DNA from 3 places in the Allobosea sp. 10L422 genome. Region 1 is predicted to be linked to each of the others. Evidence: riboswitches for the same ligand, from Rfam matches in the RefSeq annotation. Region 1 holds a riboswitch; each other region holds the start of a gene.
What was found. A riboswitch is a leader RNA that binds a small molecule or an ion and turns the genes downstream of it on or off. The one in region 1 is predicted to bind cobalamin.

Region 1 (7,953 bases):
GGCGGTTGCCCACCGCATCGTCCATGGTGGCGAACGTTATGCCGATCCGGTCGTGCTGACGCCCGAGATCTTCGCCGCGCTGGAGGCGCTCTCGCCGCTGGCGCCGCTGCATCAGCCGCACAATCTCGCCGCGGTGGCGGCCGCCCGGCGCCTAATGGCCGACGTCCCCAACGTCGCCTGCTTCGATACCGCCTTCCACGCGCGGCACGATGCGCTCACCCATGAATTCGCGCTGGAGCAGGGACTGCGCGACAAGGGCATCCGCCGCTACGGCTTCCACGGCCTCTCCTATCAATGGCTGGAGATCGTGCTGGCCGAGCGGCATCCCGACCTCCATGCCGGCCGCGTCGTTGCTGCCCATCTCGGCAATGGCGCAAGCCTCTGTGCCATCCGGGGCGGGCGCAGCATCGATACGACGATGGGGATGACGACGCTCGACGGGTTGCCGATGGGCACGCGCTGCGGCGCGCTCGACGCCGGAGCGGTGCTCTACATGTTCCAGAGCCTGGGCATGAATGCGGGGGAGGTTTCGAACGCGCTCTATGAGCGCTCCGGCCTGCTCGGCCTCTCCGGCCTCTCCAACGACGTCGAGACGCTGCTGAACAGCGACGATCCCCGCGCGCGCTTCGCCCTCGATTATTTCACGCTGAAGGTCGCGCAGTTCAGCGCGGCGATGGCGGCGGCGATGGGCGGCATCGATGGCCTCATCTTCACCGGCGGCATCGGCGAACATGCCGCGCCGGTCCGTAGCGCGATCCTCGATCGCCTCACCTTCCTCGGCGATTTCAAGGTTCTGGTGATCCCGGCTAATGAGGAGAAGGTCATGGCTGTTCAGGCGAAGGCGCTGCTCGCCTGAGCGATAAGCAGGGGAGGCTGCGATGATCAGCGCCCGAACGGGTTTCATGCGACGCGTCGACCTGCCGGCGGCGATCGCCGGCGCCCTCTGGCTTGGGCCGATGCCGGGCCGGCTGCGGCCGCTGGTGGACGATCTGGCCGATCTGGCCCGGCGAGGCATCGCCCGCATCATCTGCCTGACGCCCTTCGAGGAGATCGAGTTGAAGGCGCCGGACTACGCCGCGCGGCAGTCCGACCTCGGCATCCCCGTCACATGCTTCCCGATCGGCGATTTCGGCGTTCCCGATGATGGCGGCGGCCTGAAGGCTCTCGCCGAACAGGCTGCTCGCGATCTCGAAGCGGGCAGGCAGCTGTTTGTTCACTGCGCCGCCGGCATCGGCCGGACCGGCATGGTCGCGACCTGTATCCTGGTTGCGCTCGGCCTGAGTGGTGCCGACGCGGTCGCAGCCATCGCCGCCGCCGGCTCGGGGCCGGAGACGGAGATCCAGAAGCAGCTGGTCGCGCGCTACGCCGAAGAGGCTGTGCATCCCGGAGACAAGACCTCCGGCTCGTGAGCGGGGTGCAAGACCTGCGGCACATTGGTGCCGGCCGTCACGCGCCCGCTTCGTCACGCTCCAGATCGACCAGATACTCGATATGGCGGCGTCCGGCGGTGCCCGGCCGGATCGCCACGGCGACACCGAAGACTTCGCGGATCGTCTCCTCCGTCAGCACAGATTCCGGAGCGCCCGCAACCAGCAGGCGCCCGTGATGCAGCAGCGCGATCTCGTCGCAGAACAGCGCGGCGAGGTTGAGATCGTGCAGCGCGACGATGCAGGTGATGCCGAGCCGCCGGATCAGCGTCAGAATAGAGAGTTGGTGCTGGATGTCGAGATGGTTGGTCGGCTCGTCGAGGATGAGCTCGCTCGGCTCCTGCGCCAGCGCCCGGGCGATGTGGACGCGCTGGCGCTCCCCGCCCGATAGCGTGTGCCAGAGCTGCTCGTGCCTCTCGGCGAGCCCGACGCGGGCGAGCGCCGCGTTGACGGCGGCCTCGTCCGCAGCGGCCCAGGAGGCGAGCGCGGCGCGATGCGGCGTGCGGCCGAGGCGCACGACGTCGCAGACCGAGAGCTGGACCTCGGTCGTCGCCTGCTGCTCGACGAAGGCAAGCCGGCGCGCCAGTTCGCGGCGTGGCACGGCGGCGATGTCGCGCGCGTCGAGCGTCACGACGCCGCTCGCCACGTTGCGCAATCGGCAGAGCAGCCGGAGCAGGCTCGATTTGCCCGAGCCGTTGGGGCCGATCAAGCCGAGGATGCGGCCGGGAGCGGCATGAAGCGTCACGCCGTCGACGATCATCCGTCCGGCTGCGCCCCAGCGCACATCTTGGGTCGCGAGCGTCATGCGGGCTTCCGGGCGCGGTAGAGGATCAGCGCGAAGGCCGGTGCGCCGAACAACGCGGTGACCACGCCGATCGGCAGGATCTGCTGCGGCACCAGCACGCGCGAGAGGATATCGGCGAGGATCATGAAGATCGCGCCGATGACGAGGCTGGCCGGCAGCAGCCGGGCATGGCCCGAGCCGACGAGGAAGCGCGCGGCATGGGGGATGACGAGGCCGACGAAGCCGATCGTGCCGACGATGCTGACCATCGCGGCGGTCATCACGGCGGTCGTTGCGAACAGGACGATCCTCACGCGCATTACCGCCACGCCCAGTGAGGCGGCGGCGTCGGCGCCGAACGCGAAGGCATCGAGCGCCTTGGCGTGCAGCATGCAGATGCCGAAGCCGATCAGCGCAACCGGGGTCGCGATCCACAGATCCGGCCAGCGCACCCCGCCGAAATTGCCCAGCAGCCAGAACATCACGCCGCGCGCCTGCTCGGCGCTGGCGAGCGTCGTCACGATGGTTGCGGTCGCGGCGTTGAAAAGCTGCGAGGCGGCGACGCCGGCCAGGATGACGCGGTCGCTCGCGCCGCCGGCCCCCGCCGCTAGCAGCGCGACGACGGCAAGCGCCGCGCAGGCGCCGATGAAGGCGCCGGTCGACAGGCTGACCGCCATGCCGCCGATGCCGACCCCGAGGATCAGCACCGCGACGGCGCCGGTGGAGGCGCCGGCCGAGATGCCGAGGATATAGGGCTCGGCCAGCGGGTTGCGCAGCAGCGCCTGCAGGATCACGCCGGAAAGCGCCAGCGCCCCGCCGCATAGCCCCGCCATCAGCGCCCGGCTCAGGCGGTAGTCGAAGATGACGCCCTGCTGGATCGCGCCGACCGGCAGGCCGAGATCGAACAATCCGTTGCCGAGCGCCTTGAGCGCGACATCGAACGGGATCGCCATCTCGCCGATCGTCACCGCCAGCGCCACCGAGACGGTAAGCGCCACCAGCGAGAGGAGCGCGATGCCGATCCGCGCCGGCCAATTCGGGCCGTGGGCGGCGTGGCTCAAGGGGTGAGGCCGAAGCTGGCGATCGCCTTGGCGAGCGTCTCGATCCCATCGACCGTGTCGAGCCCCGCGCGGGTCGCGCCCACGTCGATGATCACGACGCGGTTGTTCGTCACCGCGTCGAGCTTGCTGGCAACGGGGTCGGTCTTCAGGAATGCGAGCTTCTTTTCGATGTCATCAGCCGGGAAGCGGCGGCGGTCCATCTTCACGGTGACGATTACGGCCGGGTTGGCGGCGGCGATGCTCTCCCAGCCGACCAGCGGCCATTCCTCATTGGTGGTGATGATGTTGCGCGCCCCGAGCTTGGACAGGATATAGGCGGGCACGCCGTTCCTACCGGCCATGAAGCCGTCGCCCTTGATGTCCTTGCTGGAGAACCAGACGACGACGGGCACATCCTGCGCTTTCAGCTTCGCGACGGACTCGACCGCCTTGTCCTCGCGCGCCTTCAGTTCGGCGACAAGCTTCTCTGCGCGGTCGGAAACATCGAAGATCTGCCCGAACTCGCGGATGTTGCGATAGACCAGCTCCATCGAGAACATCTGCGTGCGCACGCCGTCACCCGGGCCTGAATTGTCCTTGCCGACGCAATCGGTCGGCGAGACATAGGTCGGCACCTTCACCTTGTGGAACTGGTCGCGCTTGCCGACGATGCCGTTCGGCCCGACATGCCATTCGAACATCGCGGTGACGAGATCGGGCTCCTGCCCGACCACCGCCTCGAAGCTCGGATCATTGTCGGCGAGGCGCTTCACCTTGGCGTTGACGGCCTCATAGGGCTTGGCCACCGGCGAGAACCAGACGGCGGTGCCGACCACCCGGTCTCCGAGGCCGAGCGCGTAGAGAATCTCTGTCTGGGTCTGGCCGATCGCGACCACGCGCTTGGGCGGTGCGTTGAAGGTGATGGTCTCCCGGCAATTCTCCAGCGTCAGCGGGTATTGCGTCGGCGCTGCGGCGACCGGCGCGGCGAACAGGACAAGGCCGGCTGCGGCGGCGAAAAGGGTGGGCAGCAGCGAAAAGGCGGGACGCATGGGGGCAACCGGGCTGACGCGGGCACCGCGTCGGCGAAACCGGGCGGTTTCGGCGCGATGTTCACAAGATGTAACAATGTTGCATTTCTCATAGGTCGCACGACGTGGACGCGTCAAGCGTGTCGCGGCCCTTGCGGCGGCCCGGCCGAAGATCATGGACATGGAATTCATCGCTCCCCGAGATGAGGCGGGGGAGCTTCGATGGATACGGCCGGAAGGCGCAGCTCTGGAGCCGGCCGCCGACGCGCACCCCTCCGGAACACCCCGCCCGAAAGACGCCTTGCGATCGCGGCAGGTCTCCTGGCTCACGGGTCGACGCCTGATCCGCCCGGCCTTCCCGGCGCAGGGCGCCAGTGGACGATGGACGGAGGGCTCGCCGCTTACAGTTGCGGGGGCAGCCTCGGCATTGGCGCGGGAAGCGCCTCACCGAATTCCCTCTTAGCTCCGGGCGTGACCCGGAGAACCTCGATCGAGCGGCACCATAGAGCGGCGCCGAAGCCCGTCAAGCGATACGACGTTAGGTCAGCGTCCGGAACAGGCTGAATTGCGAGAAGAGCGCGGCGGTGCCGCCGGTATGGAGCACGCAAGCGGGCTCGCCGCCGGCAATCCCTCCATCGGCAACCCGCTCGAGGAAGCAGGCGCAGGTCTTCGCGGTGTAGACATGTTCGATCAGGATGCCCTCGGTGCGCGCGAAGCTCAGGATGGCCGCTTCCGAGGCCGGAGTCGGGGCGCCCCAGCCGTCGCCGAGATAGCCCATGTGATAATGCAGGGGCGCGGCCTCCAGCGAGTCGACGTCGAGCCCCGTCCGCTCCCGCAGGCCCTCGTAGATCGCCCGGACACGCCCCGCCAGCTCCGTCAGCGCATACTCGACGCTGACGAGATGGATGCGGAAGGGGTGCCCCAGCAGGGCGTTGCCGAAGAGGAAGCCAGCCTCGGTCGGCCCCATCGAGCCGGCAAGAAAGACATGCTTGATCGGGGCTTCTTCACCTTGCGACTGCTCATGCAGCTCGAAGGCGGCCCGAACATAACCCATCGCGCCCAGCACGGGATCGCCGACGATGTAGGGCGTCCGGCCCTGCCGGGCGAGTTCTGCGGCGGCCGCTGCAAGCGCCGCGTTGCGCTGGCTTTCATCGACCGGTCCGAGGAAGCGCAACTCCGCGCCGAACAGCCGGTTGAGGAAGGAGGCCTGGCGGTTCTCCTGCGTGTCGGCCGCATTGTGCAGGACGAGGCAGTCGAGCCCGACGAGCGAAGCCGCCGCGGCCGTCAGACGGCAGAGATTGGAGCTGGCGCCGCCGCCTACTAGGAGGATATCGGCCTTCTGCCGCAGCGCGTCCCCCAGCCAGTATTCAAGGCTCCGCAGCTTGTTGCCGCCGAGCGCGATTGGCATCAGATCATCGCGCTTGGCGTAGATGCCGGGCCGCGCGAGCTTCTCCTCGAAACGGTGCAGCCGCTGAAGCGGCGTCGGAGTGTCGAGCAGAACGTGGCGGGCCTCGCGCAGGAGGCTGGAGAGCTCAGGCTTCATCGTTTCGCCCCACTATGCCGGCCATCAGCCGCCATACTGGTCGTCGGAGACCTGCTCCAGCCACTCCACGACCTTGCCGTTCTCGGCTTCCTGAACGGCGATATGGGTCATCCCGGTCGAAGGCGCCGCGCCGTGCCAGTGCTTTTCGCCGGGCGGGAACCAGACAACGTCGCCGGGCCGGATCTCCTCGATCGGACCGCCCCAGCGCTGCACCCGGCCGACCCCGCTGACGACGATCAGCGTCTGGCCGAGGGGATGCGTATGCCAGGCCGTCCGCGCCCCCGGCTCGAAGGTGACGCTCGCGCCCTGCACGCGCTCCGGCGCATGCGGATTGAAGAGCGGGTCGATCCGGACCGATCCGGTGAACCAGTCGGCCGGTCCTTTTCCGGATGGGCGCGAGCCCGCGCGCATGATCTCCATGACGATCTCCTGATGGTTTGAACTGCGGCGACCGGGAATCGGTGCTGTCGACAGCCACGCGAAGCCCATTGTTTCGGCAGGAGGGGATCACCCGAAGACTGCGACCGTCAAGGCCTCTCGCGCTGGTCGCAACGGCGTTCTCGATTGGGACTTTCTCAGAGCGAGAGCTGCGAACCCGCCTCCCGGCAGGAGGCCTTGAGCGCGAGCAGGATCGCCGCTTCATCGGTCGCGATGCCGTGCCGCTGCAGGCAGGGCACGAGGATCGCCGCTTCGGCATGACCGCTCGGGCCGATCACCGGGCAGGCGATGTCGGTCACCGCCATGATGTCGCGGCTCGGCGCGACGCGATGTCCGGTGGCGCGGATTTCCGCGAGGGTGCGATTGGTCTCGTCGCTCTCCAGCTTGTCGCGGTCGGCCTCGGAGGCCTCCTTCATCAATTGCCGGCGCCGCGTCTCGCTCTGGAAGGCGAGGATAAGCAGGCCCGAATTCGCGTCGAGCGCCGGCCTTCCATAGCCCGGCCGCACGATGACGCTGGCGTCGAGATGGCCGGAGGTGGTCGCGAGCACCACGGTCTGCGCCCGGCTCAGCACGACGAGATGCGCGGCCTGCCCGCTATCCTCGCTGAAGCGCTCCATCAGCGGCAGTACGATCGAGGTGAGCTGGCGCCCGCCCGGCGTGCGGATGCCGAGGTCGAACAATCGGCGTGACAGGGCGAGGCGGTCGGTGCCGGCCTCGCGGGCGAGATAGCCGCGCTGCTGCAGCACGAAGACCATGCGGAAGATCTCGCTTTTCGAGCGGGCGAGGCGCTCGGCGATCTCACGCGTCGAGAGCGGCTCGCCCGCCTCGGCGAGGAGCTCGAGGATGTCGAGCCCCTTCTCCAGCGCGGGCGCCGCGTAGGAACTTTTGTCTCCGTTCTCGGAGTCGGGCAGGTCGCTCATATCTTCCTGTTTCATATATGAAGCTTGACATCAAATAAGAAACGAACCTAGCCTCCTCGTAAAGGGGAGGCGGATGGTGCGGTGGCCTGATCATATCGCGCGTTCGAACAACGCTGCGAGACAGCCGCAAGGCGGCCGGGCATGAAATATGGCCTGCAGTTCCGCGATGTTTTCGCGGCCTGGGAATCGATCCTCGCCGGCGTCTGGGTCACGCTGCTCCTCTCGGCGGCGGCGATGATCGGCGGCCTCGTCATCGGCATCGCCTGCGCGGCGGCCCGCGTCTATGGCCCGGCCTGGCTGCGCCGGATCGTCGGCAGCTATGTCGAAATCATCCGCAACACGCCGCTGCTGGTGCAGCTCTTCCTGATCTTCTTCGGCCTGCCCAGCTTCGGCCTGAGGCTCGACGGTTTCACCGCCGCGATCATCGCGCTCGTCGTCAATCTCGGCGCCTATACCACCGAGATCGTCCGCGCCGGGCTCGAGGCCGTGCCCAAGGCGCAGGTCGAAGCCGGCCATTCGCTCGGTCTCTCCGGCCTGCAGGTTTTCCGCTATGTCGTGATGTTTCCGGCGCTGAAGGCGATGTTCCCGGCGCTCGCCAGCCAGTTCGTGCTGCTGATGCTGGCGACCAGCGTCGTCTCGCAGATCTCGGTCGAGGACCTCTTCCATGCGGCCTCGATCGTGCAGTCGCGCACCTTCCGCGACTTCGAGGTCTACACCGTCATCGGCGTGCTCTATCTCGGGCTCGCGATTGCCTTCCGCGGCCTGTTCGCGGG
Region 2 (7,953 bases), on a different contig from region 1:
ACCAGATGCGGCAGCCGGCGGTTGCGCAGGTTCTTGCGCCGGTCGCGCAGATCGTCGGGCTCCGGCGTGCCGGTATCCTCGACGCCGGCCTCGATGCCGCGGCGGATATGCCGGCGATAGATCGCCAGCATCGGCTCGACATCGGTATCGCGCGACGGGCGGATGAGGATGGGGAGGTCGCTCTCCATGGTTTGTCGCGACCTCAGCCCTGGGCCTGCTCGCTGACGACATAGGTGTGGAGGCGCACCTGGCCGGCGGCATCGACCTCGCGATAGATGCCCTGAATCTCGACATCGAAGCCGGGAAAGGCGTTGAAGCTCGCCTCGAACATCTTGAGGTAGTCGATCATCGGCTTGGCCCGCGCGCAAAGCCTTTCGCCCGGGACGATGGTGGCGATGCCCGGCGGATAGACGACGAAAGGCGTCACCGCGATGCGGTTTTCGATGGCCCCGATCGGCAGGTAGTCGACATCGTTGCGCACAAGGCAGCGCGCCGCGTCATGCGGCGACATCGCCATCTCCGGCAGATGCTCGGGCGAGAACTGCCGGTTCTGCAGCCCGCTGACGTCATGGTCGCGGAAGAAGCGGTGCATCTCGCCGCAGAGATCGCGCAGCCGCACGCCGGCATAGCGGCCCGGCCGGCGGCGGGAGAACTCGGGGATGGCCTCCTCGAGCAGCGCGTTGTCGTCATGCAGCTTCTTGAAGGCGACGAGACCGCTGATCAGCGTGCCGGCCTTGCTCGCCTCGACGCCCGGCGTCAGCAGAAAGAGGAGCGAATTCAGGTCGTTCTTCTCGGCGACGATCCGGTTCTCGCGCAGGAACTGCGCGACGACCGGTGCGGGAATGCCGTGCTCGGCATAGGTCCCGCTCTCGCGGTCGAAGCCAGGCGTCAACAGGGTCAGCTTGTTGGGGTCGGTCATGGCGAAGCCCGACTCCATCCGCGTGAAGCCGTGCCAACTCGCATGGGGCGCGAGCTGCCAATAGGCCGGATTGCTTGCGAGCTGGTCGGTCGCGACCATTTCCCAGGCGACATCATGGACGGCGCCCTCGCGCGAGGCGTCGGCGATGCTGACCCGATCCGGCACGAAGGGCTCGAAGAACCAGCGCCGCTCGGGCCTCGTCTCCTTCTCCTCGAATTCGCGCCTGACCGCCCGGATCTTCTTGCGGAGCTCGATGCCGAGCCGGATCGTGTCGTCCCAGAGCACCTCTCCGGAACGGCCCTTCATCATCTGCGCGCCGACGTCGAGCGAGGCGAACAGCGGATAGAACGGCGAGGTCGAGGCATATTGCATGAAGCTCTCGTTGAAGCGCCGGTGCTCGACGCGCCGCTTCTGGCCCCTGATATGCCGATCCTTCATGTGGATCTGGGACGCCTGGCTGAAGCTCGCGAGCTGCTTGTGCGTCGACTGGGTCGCGATGATGCCGGGGGACTCCGGGCCGAGGCCGGAGAGGCCCATGGCGAAGCGGCCCGCATAGAGCGGATGGAACTTCATGAAGCCGGCCCAGGCTTCGTCGAAGAGGATGTAGTCGCAGAGGTGGCCGATCCGGTCGAGGATCATCTGCGCGCTGTGGATCGTGCCGTCATAGGTGCACTGTTCCACCACTGCGACCCGGAACGGGCGCGGCTTCCTCCAGGCGTCCGGGTCCTTGATAAGCGGATTGGTGCGGATGCGCTCGCGCAGCGCCTCCTCGTCGAAGCTCTCCCAGAGCATCGGGCCGATCAGCCCCCAGGCGTTGCGCGCGGTCGGGATATAGACCGGAATGCCCCCGGCGATCAGCAGCGCGCCGTGATGAGCCGCCTTGTGGTTGTTCCGGTCGAACAGCACGAGGTCGCCGTCCGAAACCAGCGCGGCGAGCGCGACCTTGTTGGAGGTCGAGGTGCCGTTCAGGACGAAATAGGTCTTCTCCGCCCCGAAAATTTGCGCCGCTTCCTTCTGCGCCTTCAGGGCCGGCCCCTCATGGGTCAGCAGGTCGCCGAGATCGAGCACGGAATTGTCGAGGTCGTCGCGGAACACAGCCTCGCCGAGATGCTCCATGAAGACGCGTCCGATCGGGCTACGGCTGTAGAAGACGCCGCCATTGTGTCCCGGGCAGGTCCAGAGATGGTTGCCTTCCTCGGCATAATCGACGAGCGCGCCGAAGAACGGCGTCTTCAGCGTCTCGGCATATTGCTTGAGACGGCTGATCAGGCTCTTGGCGATGAAGGGCGGGGTCTCCTCCGAGAGGAAGATATAGCCGTCGATGAAATCGAGCACCTCGACCGGTACGTCCTCGAAGCGCTTGCGGCGGATGAGCAGGATGATCGGAAAATCGAGGCCGCGCCGGCGCATCAGATTGATCAGCGCGGCAGTCTTGCCCTCAAGACCCTTCTTGCCCCAGTCGACCACCATGCAGCCGATGGCGGCATCGGTCTGGACCGCGATCTCGGCATCTTCGAGCTTGCGCGCCTTGACGACCTCGAAGCCCGAGCGCTCGATCTCCTCGATGATTTGGTTGAAGCGGATCCCTTCGAGATCCTCGGCATCGAAATTCGGCGTCGCGAACAGAAAGGTGAAGCGCCTGAAATAATCCATGCCGTCTCCGCTGGCGTGAACTTACGACACTGAGTGAGTCTTGCGACAATCCGGCGACCAACGATGCAACTGCATCAGCGAGGTCCCGGTGCCCCATCTTTCCCCGGAATTCAGGCCAAAGATGCGCAGCCCCGGCCGGAACGTCGGCTGGCCCGATCCCGTCTCGCCGGGGACTGTAGCAGATGGTGGTCTGCTGTCGCTGCAGCGCCAAGCCGGTTTGACGCGGCCGCATTTCCGCCCTAATCGTCGCCGCGACGGTTCCTTCACGGGATCAAAAGGGAACGCGGTGCGGGCGAATTTCTGCCCCATGCCGCGGCTGCCCCCGCAACTGTAAGCGGCGAGCCTTTCGCCAGACGCCACTGGGACCTCGGACCTGGGAAGGCGGCGTGAAGGCACCGACCCGCGAGCCAGGAGACCTGCCGTCAACCGTGGTCACACGCGAACACGTTCGGACGGGGTGCGCCGATCGCTGATTAGACTGTTTGCCGCCTCCCGCGCGGCCGATGGGAGATCGCGTTCGCGGTGACGTGCCACTGACGTCAACCGCCCGAGGTCTCCATCGTGAACGTCTTCTCTCCAGCCGCAGGACGCGGCCGCCTGCTGCTTTCCGCCTCCCTTCTCGCCCTCGCCTGCTCTGCCCCTGCCCTGGCGCAAAGCGACGCCGGCCCGGTCGCGCTCGACGAGATCGTGGTCAGCGCCACGGGGACGCCGACCCCGGCGCGCGAGATCGCGAGCTCCGTCACCGTCATCACTGCGAAGGAGATCGAGCAGCAGCAGCGCCGCACCCTGCCGCAGGCGCTCGCGACGGTGCCCGGCATGAACATCGTGCAGACCGGCGGGCCGGGCGGGCAGACCTCGGTCTTCATGCGCGGCACCAACTCGAACCACGTCAAGGTGCTCATCGACGGAATCGAGGCCAACGACCCCGCGACTCCCAATCGCTCCTTCGATTTCGGCTCGATGCTGACGGACGATATCGAGCGCATCGAGGTGCTGCGCGGCCCGCAGAGCGGCCTCTATGGGGCCAACGCGCTCGGCGGCGTGATCTCGATCACGACGAAGCGCGGCGAGGGTCCACCAAAGGCAACGGCACGCGTCGAGGCCGGCTCTCACGGCACATTCAACCAGTCTGCGGGCTTCAGCGGCGGCGACGACCGCTTCAACTACGCCTTCAACGCCGCCCACTTCCGCTCGGACGCGACCGATGTGACGCCACCGAACCTTGTCCCGCCGGGCCGGCGCATCAACCCCAATGCCTTCGACAATTACAACTATTCAGGCCGCGTCGGCGTTGCGCTCAGCGACACGCTGACACTCAACTGGATCGGCCGCTATCAAGACGGGCAGCTGCGTTTCACCAGCGACACCGGCTTCCCGAGCCGGCCTGCGCCCTATCGCTCGCTGCAGAACTACGCCCAGGCCTTCACCCGCGGCGAGGTCGTCTGGGACCCGTTCGGCGGGCGCTTCGTCAACACCTTCGGCGTCTCCTACACCAACCAGGACCGGGCAACGCGGACGGCGAACGGAACGACCGGCATCCTCGGCCTGCCCAACGAGAATCTGGGCGAGCGCACCAAGCTCGACTGGCGCGGCAATTTCGAGATCGCCAAGGGCCACAACCTGCTCATGGGCCTGCAATACGAGCGCGAGCGCCTGGATACGGGCCTCGTCGCCTCCAACGGCAACAAGGCTGGCTTCCTCGAATATCAGGGCAATATCCAGGACCGCTTCTTTCTGGTGGCCAATATCCGACGCGACGACGACGACAGCTATGGCGGCCACACCACCTACCGCATCGCCCCGGCGCTGATCATCCCCGGCACCGAGACCAAGCTGAAGGCGAGCTACGGCACCGGTTTCAAGGCGCCGACGCTCAACGAGCTCTTCGTCGACTATCGCCCCGGGTTCAATTTCCATGGCAATCCGAACCTGAATCCGGAAGAAAGCCGCGGCTGGGATGCCGGCTTCGAGCAGCCGCTTTTCGACCGGAAGCTGCAGTTCGGTGCGACGTGGTTCCAGAACGACATCGACAACCTGATCGTCACCAACGCCACCTTCGATTCCTATGCGAATGTCGGAAAGGCCAGAACCAAGGGCGTCGAGGCCTTCGCCGCGCTGGAGATTTCGCCGCAATTCCGCATCCGCGCCGACTACACCTTCACCCTCGCCAAGGACGAGATCGCGCGACAGGAGCTGCTGCGCCGGCCGCGACACAAGGCGAGCGCAACCGCGACATGGACGCCGACCGACAAGCTCACGCTCTCGGCGACGCTGCTCTACGTCGGCTCCTGGGTGGACGGCAATCGCGACTTCTCGGTCGCCCGAATGAACGCGAAGGGCGCGACGCTGGTCAATCTCGCGGCCGAATACAAGGCGACCGACAAGGTCACCGTGTTCGGCCGCATCGACAATCTCTTCGATAAGCGCTGGGAGAACCCCGTCGGCTTCCTGGTTCCGGGCCTCGGTGCCTTCGGCGGCATCAAGGTGGCCATCGGCGGCTGAGCGCGCCCCGCGCCCCGCGCGATTTTCGTGGCGTTGCCATGACGGCCTCCGCCGCCATGGCAATCGGCGTTGCGCCGGACGATGACACGCGCGACCGCCACGCCCGGCGCGGGCTGCCGCGAATGCGCCGGTCGATTCAGCGCTTCTCCATCTCCGCCAGATAGGTCCGCACGGCCCATTCAGGCCCGTGCCAGGAGGCGCTGCCCTTGCCCTGCAGCTCGGGCGCGTCCTTCCAGCCCGGCTCGATGCCGGTCATGTCCGGCAGCAGATGGGCGATGCCCTTGTGGCAGTCGATGCAGGTCTTCTCGCCGGTCACCAGGAAGCGGCTGTGGATCTCGGCCGCACGGCGCGTCTGTTTGGTGAAGTCCATCGCGACCGAGGAATGGCAGTTGCGGCATTCGAGCGAGTCGTTCGCCTTGAGCCGCGCCCATTCGTGCTTGGCGAGCTCGAGCCGGTGATTGAGGAACTTCTCGCGCGTCGAGATCGTGCCGAAGATCTTGCCCCAGACCTCCTTGGAGGCCTGCATCTTGCGGGCGATCTTGTCCGTCCAGTTATGCGGCACATGGCAGTCCGGGCAGGTCGCGCGCACGCCCGAGCGGTTCGAGAAATGCACCGTCGATTGCAGCTCCTGATAGACGTTGTCGCGCATCTCGTGGCAGGAGGTGCAGAACTTCTCGGTGTTGGTGATCTCCAGCGCGGTGTTGAAGCCACCCCAGAAGAGCACGCCCCCGACAAAGCCGCCGAGGGTCAGGAAGCCGAGCGGCAGATAGGCGCTCGGCCGGCTGATGATGCGCCAGAAGCGCACGACGACGCTCCAGCACCAGAGACAGAAGGATTTGAGTCTGGCCATGATCCGTCCCGCCTAAGGCTTCCGGCCGACGTCTTTGGCGTCCTGGAACCGGTTCTGGACGAGCGGCGCGACATCGGTCTGCTGGACATGGCAAGCGGTGCAGAAATAGCGCCGCGGCGTCACGTCGGAGAGCACCTGCCCGTCGCGATCCTGGAAATGGGTGATGCTGATCATCGGCGCGCCCGAGCCCTCGGTGAACTCACGCTTGTGGCAGTCCATGCAGCGGTTGGTGTTGAGAGTAAGCTGGTAGCCGTCGATCGAATGCGGGATCACCGGCGGCTGCTCCGGATAGTTCCGCATGCGCCTGACGTCGTCGACGATCGGCCGGCCCAGCGCCGGCACCCGTTCGAGCGCCATCGGGTCGGCCGTTCCAGTCAGCCGCGGCACGATCTTCACCGGCGCCCCCTCCTGCGAGAAGGCGGCGCCGAAGGCGAGGACGAGGCCCGCCGCCATGGCGGCCCCGAGGAAGGTCCGCGAGCGCATCAGCCCGAGACCGGTACGATCTTGACCGCGCATTTCTTGAAATCCGTCTGCTTGGAGATGGGATCGGTGGCGTCGAGCGTCGTCTTGTTGATGAGCTGGCTGGCGTCGAACCAGGGCACGAAGACCACGCCGGGCGGCATACGGTTACGCCCGCGCGTCTCGACACGGGTGCGCATCTCGCCGCGGCGCGAGATCACCGTGATCTCGGCGCCCTGGTTGAGTCCGCGCTTGCGGGCATCCTCCGGGTGCATGAAGCAGCGCGCGCCGGGGAAGGCCTTGTAGAGCTCCGGCACGCGCATGGTCATCGAGCCGGAATGCCAGTGCTCCAGCACGCGGCCGGTGACCAGCCAGAGATCGTACTCGGCATCGGGCGACTCGGCCGGCGGCTCGTAGGGCACCGCGATGATGCGGGCCTTGCCGTCCTTGTTGCCGTAGAAGTCGATGCCCTTGCCGGGCTTCACATAGGGGTCGAGGCCCTCGCGGTAGCGCCAGAGCGTCTCCTTGCCGTCGACCACCGGCCAGCGCAGGCCGCGGACCTCGTGATAGAGCTCATAGGGGCCGAGATCATGGCCGTGGCCCCGGCCGAAGGTAGCGTATTCCTCGAACAGACCCTTGTGGACGTAGAAGCCGAAATCCTTCGACTCCTGATTGTCGTAATCCGGGCTGATCTCGGAGAGCGCGAACTTGTCGACATTGCCGTTGCGATAGAGCACGTCGAACAGCGTCTTGCCGCGATAGTTCGGGTTGGCGTCGAGGATCTCCGCCGGCCAGACCTCCTCGGTGGTGAAGCGCTTGGAGAACTCCATGAGCTGCCAGAGGTCCGAACGCGCCTCGCCCGGCGCCTGCACGAGCTGGTGCCAGACATGGGTGCGCCGCTCGGCATTGCCGTAGGCGCCCTCCTTCTCGACCCACATCGCCGCCGGCAGGATCAGGTCGGCGGCCAGCGCCGTCACCGTCGGATAGGCGTCGGAGACGACGATGAAGTTCTCGGGGTTGCGGTAGCCCGGATAGGTTTCGTTGCTGCTGTTCGGCGCGGCCTGCAGGTTGTTGTTGACCTGGATCCAGTAGAAATTCAGCTTGCCGTCCTTGAGCATCCGGTCCTGCTCGACGGCGTGATAGCCGGGCTTCTCGGGGATGATCCCGTTCGGGACGCGCCAGATTTCCTCGGCATGTTTGCGATGCTCGGGATTGACCACGGTCATGTCGGCCGGCAGGCGATGGGCGAAGGTGCCGACCTCGCGCGCCGTGCCGCAGGCCGAGGGCTGGCCGGTGAGCGAGAACGGGCTGTTGCCGGGCTCGGAGATCTTCCCCGTCAGCAGATGCAGGTTGTAGACGAGCTGGTTGGCCCAGACGCCGCGCACATGCTGGTTGAAGCCCATGGTCCAGAGCGAGACGACCTTGCGCTTGGGATCGGCGTAGAGCTCGGCGAGCTGCTCCAGGAAGCCGGGCTCGACCCCGGTGAGGGCTGAGACCTTCTCCAGCGTGTAGTCCTTGACGAAGGCGGCATAGGCCTCGAAATCGATCGGCGTCGTCGCGGTGGGATCCG
Region 3 (7,953 bases), on a different contig from region 1:
TTGATCCGCTCAGGCGAGCCCCGGGCATCGGGAAGCTCGGCGCGCCGCCGATGCGAGCCCGCTCGGTTCCGCCGCTGGTTCGTTTCCGAGCATGTGTTCCGCGATGATGCGCTCGACGGCCAACTCGGCGGCGCCGCCATATTCGGTCGCCTCGCCGGTCATCCTCACTCCCAGCTCAGCGCGCCCCCGTTCTGGTACTCGATGACGCGGGTCTCGAAAAAATTCTTCTCCTTCTTCAGGTCCATCGCCTCGCTCATCCAGGGGAACGGGTTCTCGGCCTCGGCGAAGACTGCGGCCAGGCCAAGCTGGGCGCAGCGGCGGTTGGCGATGAAGTGCATGTACTGCTCGCAAAGCGCGGCGTTCAGCCCGAGGAAGCCCCTCGGCATCGTGTCGCGGCCATAGGCGGCTTCGAGCTCCGCGGCTTCCCGGAGCATGCCGCGCACCTCGTCCTGGAAGGCCTTGGTCCAGAGATGCGGGTTCTCGATCTTGATCTGGTTGATGACGTCGATGCCGAAGTTCAGATGGATCGACTCGTCGCGCAGGATGTACTGGTACTGCTCGGCGATCCCCACCATCTTGTTACGCCGGCCGAGCGAGAGGATTTGCGCGAAGCCCGTGTAAAACCACATCCCCTCGAAGATCACGTAGAAGGTGATCAGGTCGCGCAGCAGGGCCTGGTCGTTCTCCGGCGTGCCGGTGCAGAACTCCGGGTTCTCGATGCTCTGCGTGTGCTTCAGCGCCCAGGCCGCCTTGTCGGTGATCGAGGGCACCTCGCGATACATGTTGAACAGTTCGCCCTCGTCGAAGCCGAGACTCTCGACGATGTACTGGAAGGTGTGGGTGTGGATCGCCTCCTCGAAGGCCTGGCGCAGCAGGTACTGCCGGCACTCCGGGTTGGTCAGGTGGCGGTAGATCGCCAGCACGATGTTGTTGGCGACGAGGCTCTCGGACGCCGCGAAGAAGCCGAGATTGCGCTTGAGCATGCGCCGCTCGTCCTCGCTGAGCCCGTCCTTCGACTTCCACAGCGCGATGTCGGCCTGCATCGAGACCTCGGTCGGCATCCAGTGGTTGTTGCAGCCGGAGAGGTACTTCTCCCAGGCCCATTTGTACTTGAGCGGCAGGAGCTGGTTCACGTCGGCGCGCGCGTTGATCATGCGCTTGTCGTCGACCGTGACGCGTCCGCCGTTGCGGTCGATCTCGCCGAGGCCGGTGGCATCGACGACAGGCGATGGGTTGGTCAGGATGGCGGGATTGGCCGGGGCCGCCGGCTTGGTGTCGGACCAGTCGAGCATGGGATGTTCCGTTCAATGGAGTGCGGGGCGTCATGCTCGGGCTTGACCCGAGCATCTCTTGCCGAGGAGGCTCTAGCGCCTCGTCCTGCCGGAGATTCTCGGGTCTGCGCTTCGCTTCGCCCGAGGATGACGCGGATTGCGATGAAGGCGGCCGTTACTGGCAAGCTTCGCAGGTCGGATCGTCGATCGAACAGGCGTTTGGCACGGCCACGCCGTTTTCCAGCGGGATGTCGATGATGATTGGCGCGGCGGCCTTGGCAGCGACCGGCACGGTGGCCGAGACCGCATTGAGCTTGCCGTCGGTGCCCTTCAGCGTCGACTTCTCGACGTGGGTCGCCGACAGCGCCCGCAGGTAATAGGTCGTCTTCAGGCCCAGCCGCCACGCCAGCCGATAGGCCTCGTCGAGCTTCCGGCCGGAGGGCTGCGCCATGTAGAGGTTCAGCGATTGGCCCTGGTCGATCCATTTCTGGCGTCGGGCGGCGGCGCGGATTAGCCACTCGGTCGGGATTTCGAAGGAGGTCGCGTAGAGCGCCTTCAGGTCCGCCGGGACGCGGTCGATCTGGCTGACCTTGCCGTCGTAGTATTTGAGGTCCGAGACCATCACCTCGTCCCAGAGCCCCCTCGCCTTCAGGTCATGGACGAGCCCGGCATTCACCACGGTGAAGTCGCCCGACATGTTCGCCTTGACGTAGAGCTGGCTGTAGGACGGCTCGATCGACTGCGAGACGCCGACGATGTTCGAGATCGTCGCGGTCGGCGCGATCGCCATCGTGTTCGAGTTGCGCATGCCGGTGGTCTTCACCCGCTCGCGCAGGCCCTGCCAGTCCAGCGTCGCCGAGCGATCCAGCTCGGCATCGCGATCGCGGGCTTCCGAGAGGATGTCGAGCGAGTCGATCGGCAAGATGCCCTTCGACCAGAGCGAACCCTCGAAGCTCGGGTAGCGGCCGCGCTCGGCGGCAAGATCGACCGAGGCCGAGATCGCATGAAAGCTGATCGCCTCCATTGACGTATCGGCGAAGGCGACGGCCTCCTCCGACGCCGTCGGCAGGCGCAGCGTCTGGAGCGCGTCCTGGAAGCCCATGATGCCGAGCCCAACCGGACGGTGGCGCAGGTTCGAGCGGCGCGCTTCCGGGATCGTGTAGAAATTGATGTCGACGACGTTGTCGAGCATGCGCATCGCCGTCTTCACGGTCCGCGCCAGCCGAGCCTGGTCGAGCCCGTCGGGGCCGACGTGGGCGGCGAGATTGACCGAGCCGAGATTGCAGACCGCGACCTCGTCGGCCGAGGTGTTGAGGGTGATCTCGGTGCAAAGATTGGATGAATGCACCACTCCGGCATGTTGCTGTGGTGAGCGGAGATTGCAGGCGTCCTTGAAGGTGATCCAGGGATGGCCGGTCTCGAACAGCATGGTCAGCATGCGTCGCCAGAGATCGACGGCCTTCAACTTCTTATGGACACGCAGCTCGCCGCGGGCGGCCTTCGCCTCATAGGTCTCGTAGGCTTCCCGGAACGGCTTGCCATAGAGATCGTGCAGGTCCGGCACCTCGTCGGGCGAGAACAGCGTCCAGTCGCCGCCCGCCTCGACGCGCTGCATGAACAGGTCGGGAATCCAGTTCGCCGTGTTCATGTCATGGGTGCGGCGGCGGTCGTCGCCGGTGTTCTTGCGGAGGTCGAGGAACTCCTCGATATCGACATGCCAGGTCTCGAGATAGGCGCAGACCGCGCCCTTGCGCTTGCCGCCCTGGTTGACCGCGATGGCTGTATCGTTGGCAACCTTGAGGAACGGTACGACGCCCTGGCTCTCGCCATTGGTGCCCTTGATATGGGCGCCCAAGCCCCGCACCGGCGTCCAGTCATTGCCGAGCCCGCCGGAATATTTGGCGAGCAGGGCGTTGTCCTTCACTGCCTTGAAGATGCCGTCGAGGTCGTCGGCGACCGTGGTCAGGAAGCAGGAGGAGAGTTGCGGACGCAGCGTGCCCGAATTGAACAGGGTCGGCGTCGAGGCCATGAAATCGAAGGACGACAGCAGGTCGTAGAACTCGATCGCCCGCGCTTCCCGGTCGATCTCGCGGATGGCGAGGCCCATGGCGACGCGCATAAAGAAGGCCTGCGGCAGCTCGAAGCGGTTGCCACGGACATGCAGGAAGTAGCGGTCGTAAAGCGTCTGGAAGCCGAGGTAGTCGAATTGCAGGTCGCGCTCCGGCTTCAGCGCCGTAGCGATACGGACAATGTCGAAGCGGCCGAGCTCGGGATCGATCAGTTCGTTCTCGATGCCGGTCTTGAGGTAGGCCGCGAAATAGTCGCCGTAGCCGGCGGCCATCTCTTCCTGCGTCGCCTGCTCGGTATGACCCTGGACGAAGGTGAGCGCCTCGCGGCGCAGTTTGTCGAGCAGCAGGCGGGCCGAGACCTTGGCGTAGTTCGGCTCGCTCTCGATCAACGTGCGGGCAGCTAGGATCGGCGCCAGCGCCAGCTCGTCGAGCGAAATGCCGTCATAGAGGTTGCGGCGGGTTTCCGTCAGGATCGGCTCGGCCGCGACACCATCGAGACCGGCGCAGGCCTCGCGCACCACCTTGTCGAGGCGAGCAGAATCCAGCGGCACCATCGCGCCATCGGCCAGCTTCATTCGGAAGGCTGGTGCGGCCGACTTAGCAGGCTTCGCTTCAGACAGCGCCTTGGCTCGCTCGCGCGCGCGTTCCTCACGATAGAGCACATAGGCGCGAGCGACCTTGTGGTGCTCGCCGCGCATCAGCGCGAGCTCCACCTGATCCTGGACGTCCTCGATATGGAAGGTGCGGCCGTTCGCGGCGCGACGGGTCAGCCCGGCGACGACCTGGTCGGTCATTTCCGCGACGGCTTCGTGGATGCGACGCGAAGCGGCGGCGTTCGATCCCTCGACCGCCAGGAACGCCTTGGTCAGCGCGACCGAGATTTTCGAAGGGTCGAACGGCGTCACTGCGCCGTTGCGGCGAATGACCTGGTAGCCGGGTTCGCTAGCCGCGGCCTTGGCCACCACAGGATCGGCGGCCGGAGAAACGGCAACCGGCCGCTCGGCTTCAAGAGAAAGAGACATGGCATCAACCCCAAATGTTGGGGGCAAAGGCCAGAGCGGTTGCGTCGAGAAGGCGCGCGGCACCACAAGGCCGCGACCTGCCAAGCGCACCACCGGGACACCCCGCCCGTGGACGTTCATGGTGTCGCGGCAGGTCTCCTGGCTCGCGGGTCAGCGCTCTCGTCCCGTCTTCCCAAGACCTTGCGGTCTCAGTGACTCAATCGTGGACGTGAACTCGCCGCTTACAGTTGCGGGGGCAGCGCCGGCTTCGCACCGGCTTCCCTCTTAGCTCTCGATCTTGCGATTCGAGAGACCATCGACCACCAGATCTAGTGGCCAACGCTGTTCCGGTGTCAATAGGTCGCTATGCCCTTCATTCGGCGCCTTCGATCATCGCCACCGTCGGCCCGGCAGGCATACCGCAACGCGAGCCCAAGGCCTCGCCACGCCCAGTATGAAAGGCCTTACACGGCGTTGTACGGCACGAAGCCGTGCATGCGCTCGTCGATGGCGAGCGGCTTGCCGATCGGCGGGAAAGCCCGCTGCGGGCAGTTCGAGCGTTCGCAGACCTTGCAGCCGGCGCCGATCGGCGTCGCCGCGCTCGGGTCGCCCAGATCGAGGCCCTTCGAATAGACGAGGCGGCTCGCATGGCGGATATCGCAGCCAAGCCCGATCGAGAAGGTCTTGCCGATGTCGCCGTAGCCGCCAACCGCGTCGTTCACGGTGCGGGCGATCCAGAGATAGGTCCGCCCGTCCGGCATCTGCGCAGTCTGCGTCAGAATGCGCCCGGGCTGCGCGAAGGCTTCGTAGACGTTCCAGAGCGGACAGGTTCCGCCTACCCGCGAGAAGTGGAAATCGGTCGCGGATTGCCGCTTGGAGATATTGCCGGCCCGGTCGACCCGGACAAAAAAGAACGGCACGCCCGGCGCCCCCGGCCGCTGCAGCGACGACAGGCGGTGGCAGACGGATTCGAAGCCGACGCCGAAACGCCGGGCGAGGCGGTCGATATCGTAGCGCTCGGCCTCCGCTGCATCGAGGAAGGTGCGATAGGGCATGAGCAGCGCCGCGGCGAAGTGATTGGCGAGGCCAATGCGGGCGAGCGCGTGCACCTCCGCCGCCCCGGCCGCAGCCTCCTCGGCCAGCCGCCCTATCGCCTCCTCCATTTCCAGGAAGCCGATCTGCGTGGCTATCTGGAAGGCGCGCTGTCCGGGATCGAGGAGAGCCGAAAGGTGAAGCCGGCGCTCCTTCGGGTCATAGCGCCGCTGGGCCTGCCCCGCCATGTCATTGGAGAGCTGGATACGGACGCCATGCCGGCGATCGAGGCGGCGGGCTAGCCCCTCCGCCACCTGCCCGACCTTCAAATCCGCCGTTTCGAAGATGCGCTCCGCCGCTTCGTCGAGTTCGGAAAAATGATTGTGGTGCGCGTAGAAGAAGTCCCGCACCTGCTCATGCGGCATCAGCGCCCGGAAGGTCGCCTCGCCGCCGCTGCCGAGCCCGAGTTCGCCCGCCATCGCATCGGCCCGCTCCAGCGCGTTGCGGTAGCGCCGATGCAGCGCGACGACCGCCCGGCCGAGCGCGGGCATGTTCTCCACCACCTCGCGGATCTCGCTGACACTCACGGAATCGCCATTGGCCGGATCGGCGAAGACCTCGCGCAGGTCGGCGACCATCCGCGCCTCATCCCCTTCCGAGAAGAGCTGGACGTCGACGCCGAAGACCGCGTTGATCTTCAGCAGCACCTGGACGGTCAGCGGGCGCAGATTCTTCTCGATCTGGTTGAGATAGCTCGGCGACACCTCGAGCGCCTGAGCGAGCGCAAGCTGGGTCAAGCCGCGCTCTTCGCGCAGGCGCTTGAGGCGGACGCCCGCAAAGACCTTCTTCATAGGCAAGTTCCATTCGCAAAATTCGCAAACACGTCCTATGCCATTCGCATTATTTCACATTTTCAGTCATTTTGCGCCGCAGCAATAGCGAATATTGTGTGAGTTATTCTTATCAAACGAGAGGGCTTTCGCAATGGATGTGATCGGTTTCGACCCAGTCGCCGGACATCGCGGGACGAACACCGCCGCCAAGGCGCAGGCGGCTCCGCGCAAAACCTATTCGGAACTGAGGGCCGAGCTTCTCGCCCGCTATCCCTCCGGCTTCGGCCCCGGCGGCGTCGCGGTGGATGACATCGTGCAGTTGCGGCAGCAGAACAGCTTCGACACGCATCTCGACATCGCCCGCGCCATGGCGAGCGTGGTTCGCCGCGACATGGCGATCTACGACGCCGACCCATCGCAATTCACGCAATCGCTTGGCTGCTGGTCGGGATTCCACGCCCAGCAGATGATCAAGTCGGTCAAGCGGCTGCGCGGCACGGCCAAGGGCGCGTATGTCTATCTCTCCGGCTGGATGATCGCCGGCCTGCGCAACCGCTTCGGCCACCTGCCGGACCAATCCATGCATGAGAAGACGGCGGTCGCCGACCTGATCGAGGAGATCTATGTCTCGCTGCGCCAGGCCGACGAGGTCGCGCTGAACGACCTGTTCCGTGCGCTGAAGACGGCGCGGGAGGCGGGCGACGCCAAGGCCGAGGCCGAGGCGATCGCGGCCATCGACGCGTTCGAGACCCATGTCGTGCCGATCATCGCCGATATCGATGCCGGCTTCGGCAACGAGCATGCGACCTATCTGCTCGCGAAAGAGCTGATCAGGGCCGGGGCCTCATGCCTGCAGATCGAGAACCAGGTCTCCGACGCCAAGCAGTGCGGCCATCAGGACGGCAAGGTCACGGTGCCGCGCGAGGACTTCATCGAGAAGCTGCGCGCCTGCCGCCTCGCCTTCGAGGAGCTCGGCGTGACCGACGGCGTCGTCGTCGCCCGCACCGACAGTCTCGGCGCCGGCCTCACCCAGAAGATCCCGGTCAGCCAGCAGCCGGGCGACCTCGCGGCGGAGTATATGAAATGGCTCAAGACCGAGCCGGTGACGGCCGAGGCGCCGCTGCGCGACGGCGACGTCGCGCTCTGGAAGGACGGCAAGCTCGTCAAGCCGGCACGGCTGCCCAACGGCCTGTTCCAGTTCCAGGAAGGCTCGGGGCGCGCGCGCGTCATCGAGGACTGCATCGCCTTCATCAACGACGGCGGAGCCGACCTGCTCTGGATCGAGACCGACACGCCCAACGTCAACGAGATCGCCTCGATGGTGGCCGAGATCCGCAAGGCGGCACCGAGCGCCAAGCTCGCCTACAACAACTCGCCTTCCTTCAACTGGACGCTGAACCTGCGCAAGCAGGTCCGGGCCGAGTGGCTGAAGGACGATCGCATCAAGGCCGGGGACTACCCGGACAACAATGCGCTGATGGGCCCCGATTTCGACGACAGCGAACTGGGGCGCGAGGCCGATGAAAGGCTCGCCCGCTTCCAGGTCGATATCTCGGCCGAGGCCGGCGTCTTCCACAACCTGATCACGCTGCCGACCTTCCACCTCACCGCGAAGAGCGTCGACGAGCTCTCCCGCGGCTATTTCGGGGCGGACCGGATGAAGGCCTATGTCAACACCGTCCAGCGCGAGGAAATCCGGCGCGGGATCTCGGCGGTGAAGCACCAGCACGAAGTCGGCTCCGATCTC

Region 2: it holds a riboswitch for cobalamin, as region 1 does, so the genes downstream of both, AC1DEZ_RS20985 (TonB-dependent receptor plug domain-containing protein) here and AC1DEZ_RS12270 (ABC transporter substrate-binding protein) in region 1, are expected to answer to the same signal.
Region 3: it holds a riboswitch for cobalamin, as region 1 does, so the genes downstream of both, AC1DEZ_RS16710 (ribonucleoside-diphosphate reductase subunit alpha) here and AC1DEZ_RS12270 (ABC transporter substrate-binding protein) in region 1, are expected to answer to the same signal.

What each region holds. Positions count from the first base shown of each region.
Region 1 covers NZ_JBFTJI010000005.1:92,683-100,635, forward strand. The annotation lists gene AC1DEZ_RS12250 (acetate/propionate family kinase) at 1-856, shown strand, start outside; gene AC1DEZ_RS12255 (protein-tyrosine phosphatase family protein) at 879-1,409, shown strand; gene AC1DEZ_RS12260 (ABC transporter ATP-binding protein) at 1,447-2,232, opposite strand; gene AC1DEZ_RS12265 (FecCD family ABC transporter permease) at 2,229-3,272, opposite strand; gene AC1DEZ_RS12270 (ABC transporter substrate-binding protein) at 3,269-4,300, opposite strand; cobalamin riboswitch at 4,574-4,783, opposite strand; gene AC1DEZ_RS12275 (1-aminocyclopropane-1-carboxylate deaminase/D-cysteine desulfhydrase) at 4,818-5,822, opposite strand; gene AC1DEZ_RS12280 ((R)-mandelonitrile lyase) at 5,847-6,242, opposite strand; gene AC1DEZ_RS12285 (IclR family transcriptional regulator) at 6,398-7,195, opposite strand; gene AC1DEZ_RS12290 (amino acid ABC transporter permease) at 7,322-7,953, shown strand, end outside.
Region 2 covers NZ_JBFTJI010000012.1:29,193-37,145, reverse strand. The annotation lists gene AC1DEZ_RS20995 (GNAT family N-acetyltransferase) at 1-188, opposite strand, end outside; gene AC1DEZ_RS20990 (Orn/Lys/Arg family decarboxylase) at 203-2,572, opposite strand; cobalamin riboswitch at 2,811-3,010, shown strand; gene AC1DEZ_RS20985 (TonB-dependent receptor plug domain-containing protein) at 3,134-5,074, shown strand; gene AC1DEZ_RS20980 (cytochrome c3 family protein) at 5,211-5,924, opposite strand; gene AC1DEZ_RS20975 (nitrate reductase cytochrome c-type subunit) at 5,937-6,440, opposite strand; gene napA (periplasmic nitrate reductase subunit alpha) at 6,407-7,953, opposite strand, start outside.
Region 3 covers NZ_JBFTJI010000008.1:52,817-60,769, forward strand. The annotation lists gene AC1DEZ_RS16700 (hypothetical protein) at 10-162, opposite strand; gene AC1DEZ_RS16705 (ribonucleotide-diphosphate reductase subunit beta) at 165-1,292, opposite strand; gene AC1DEZ_RS16710 (ribonucleoside-diphosphate reductase subunit alpha) at 1,447-4,362, opposite strand; cobalamin riboswitch at 4,474-4,675, opposite strand; gene AC1DEZ_RS16715 (short-chain fatty acyl-CoA regulator family protein) at 4,806-6,224, opposite strand; gene AC1DEZ_RS16720 (isocitrate lyase) at 6,358-7,953, shown strand, end outside.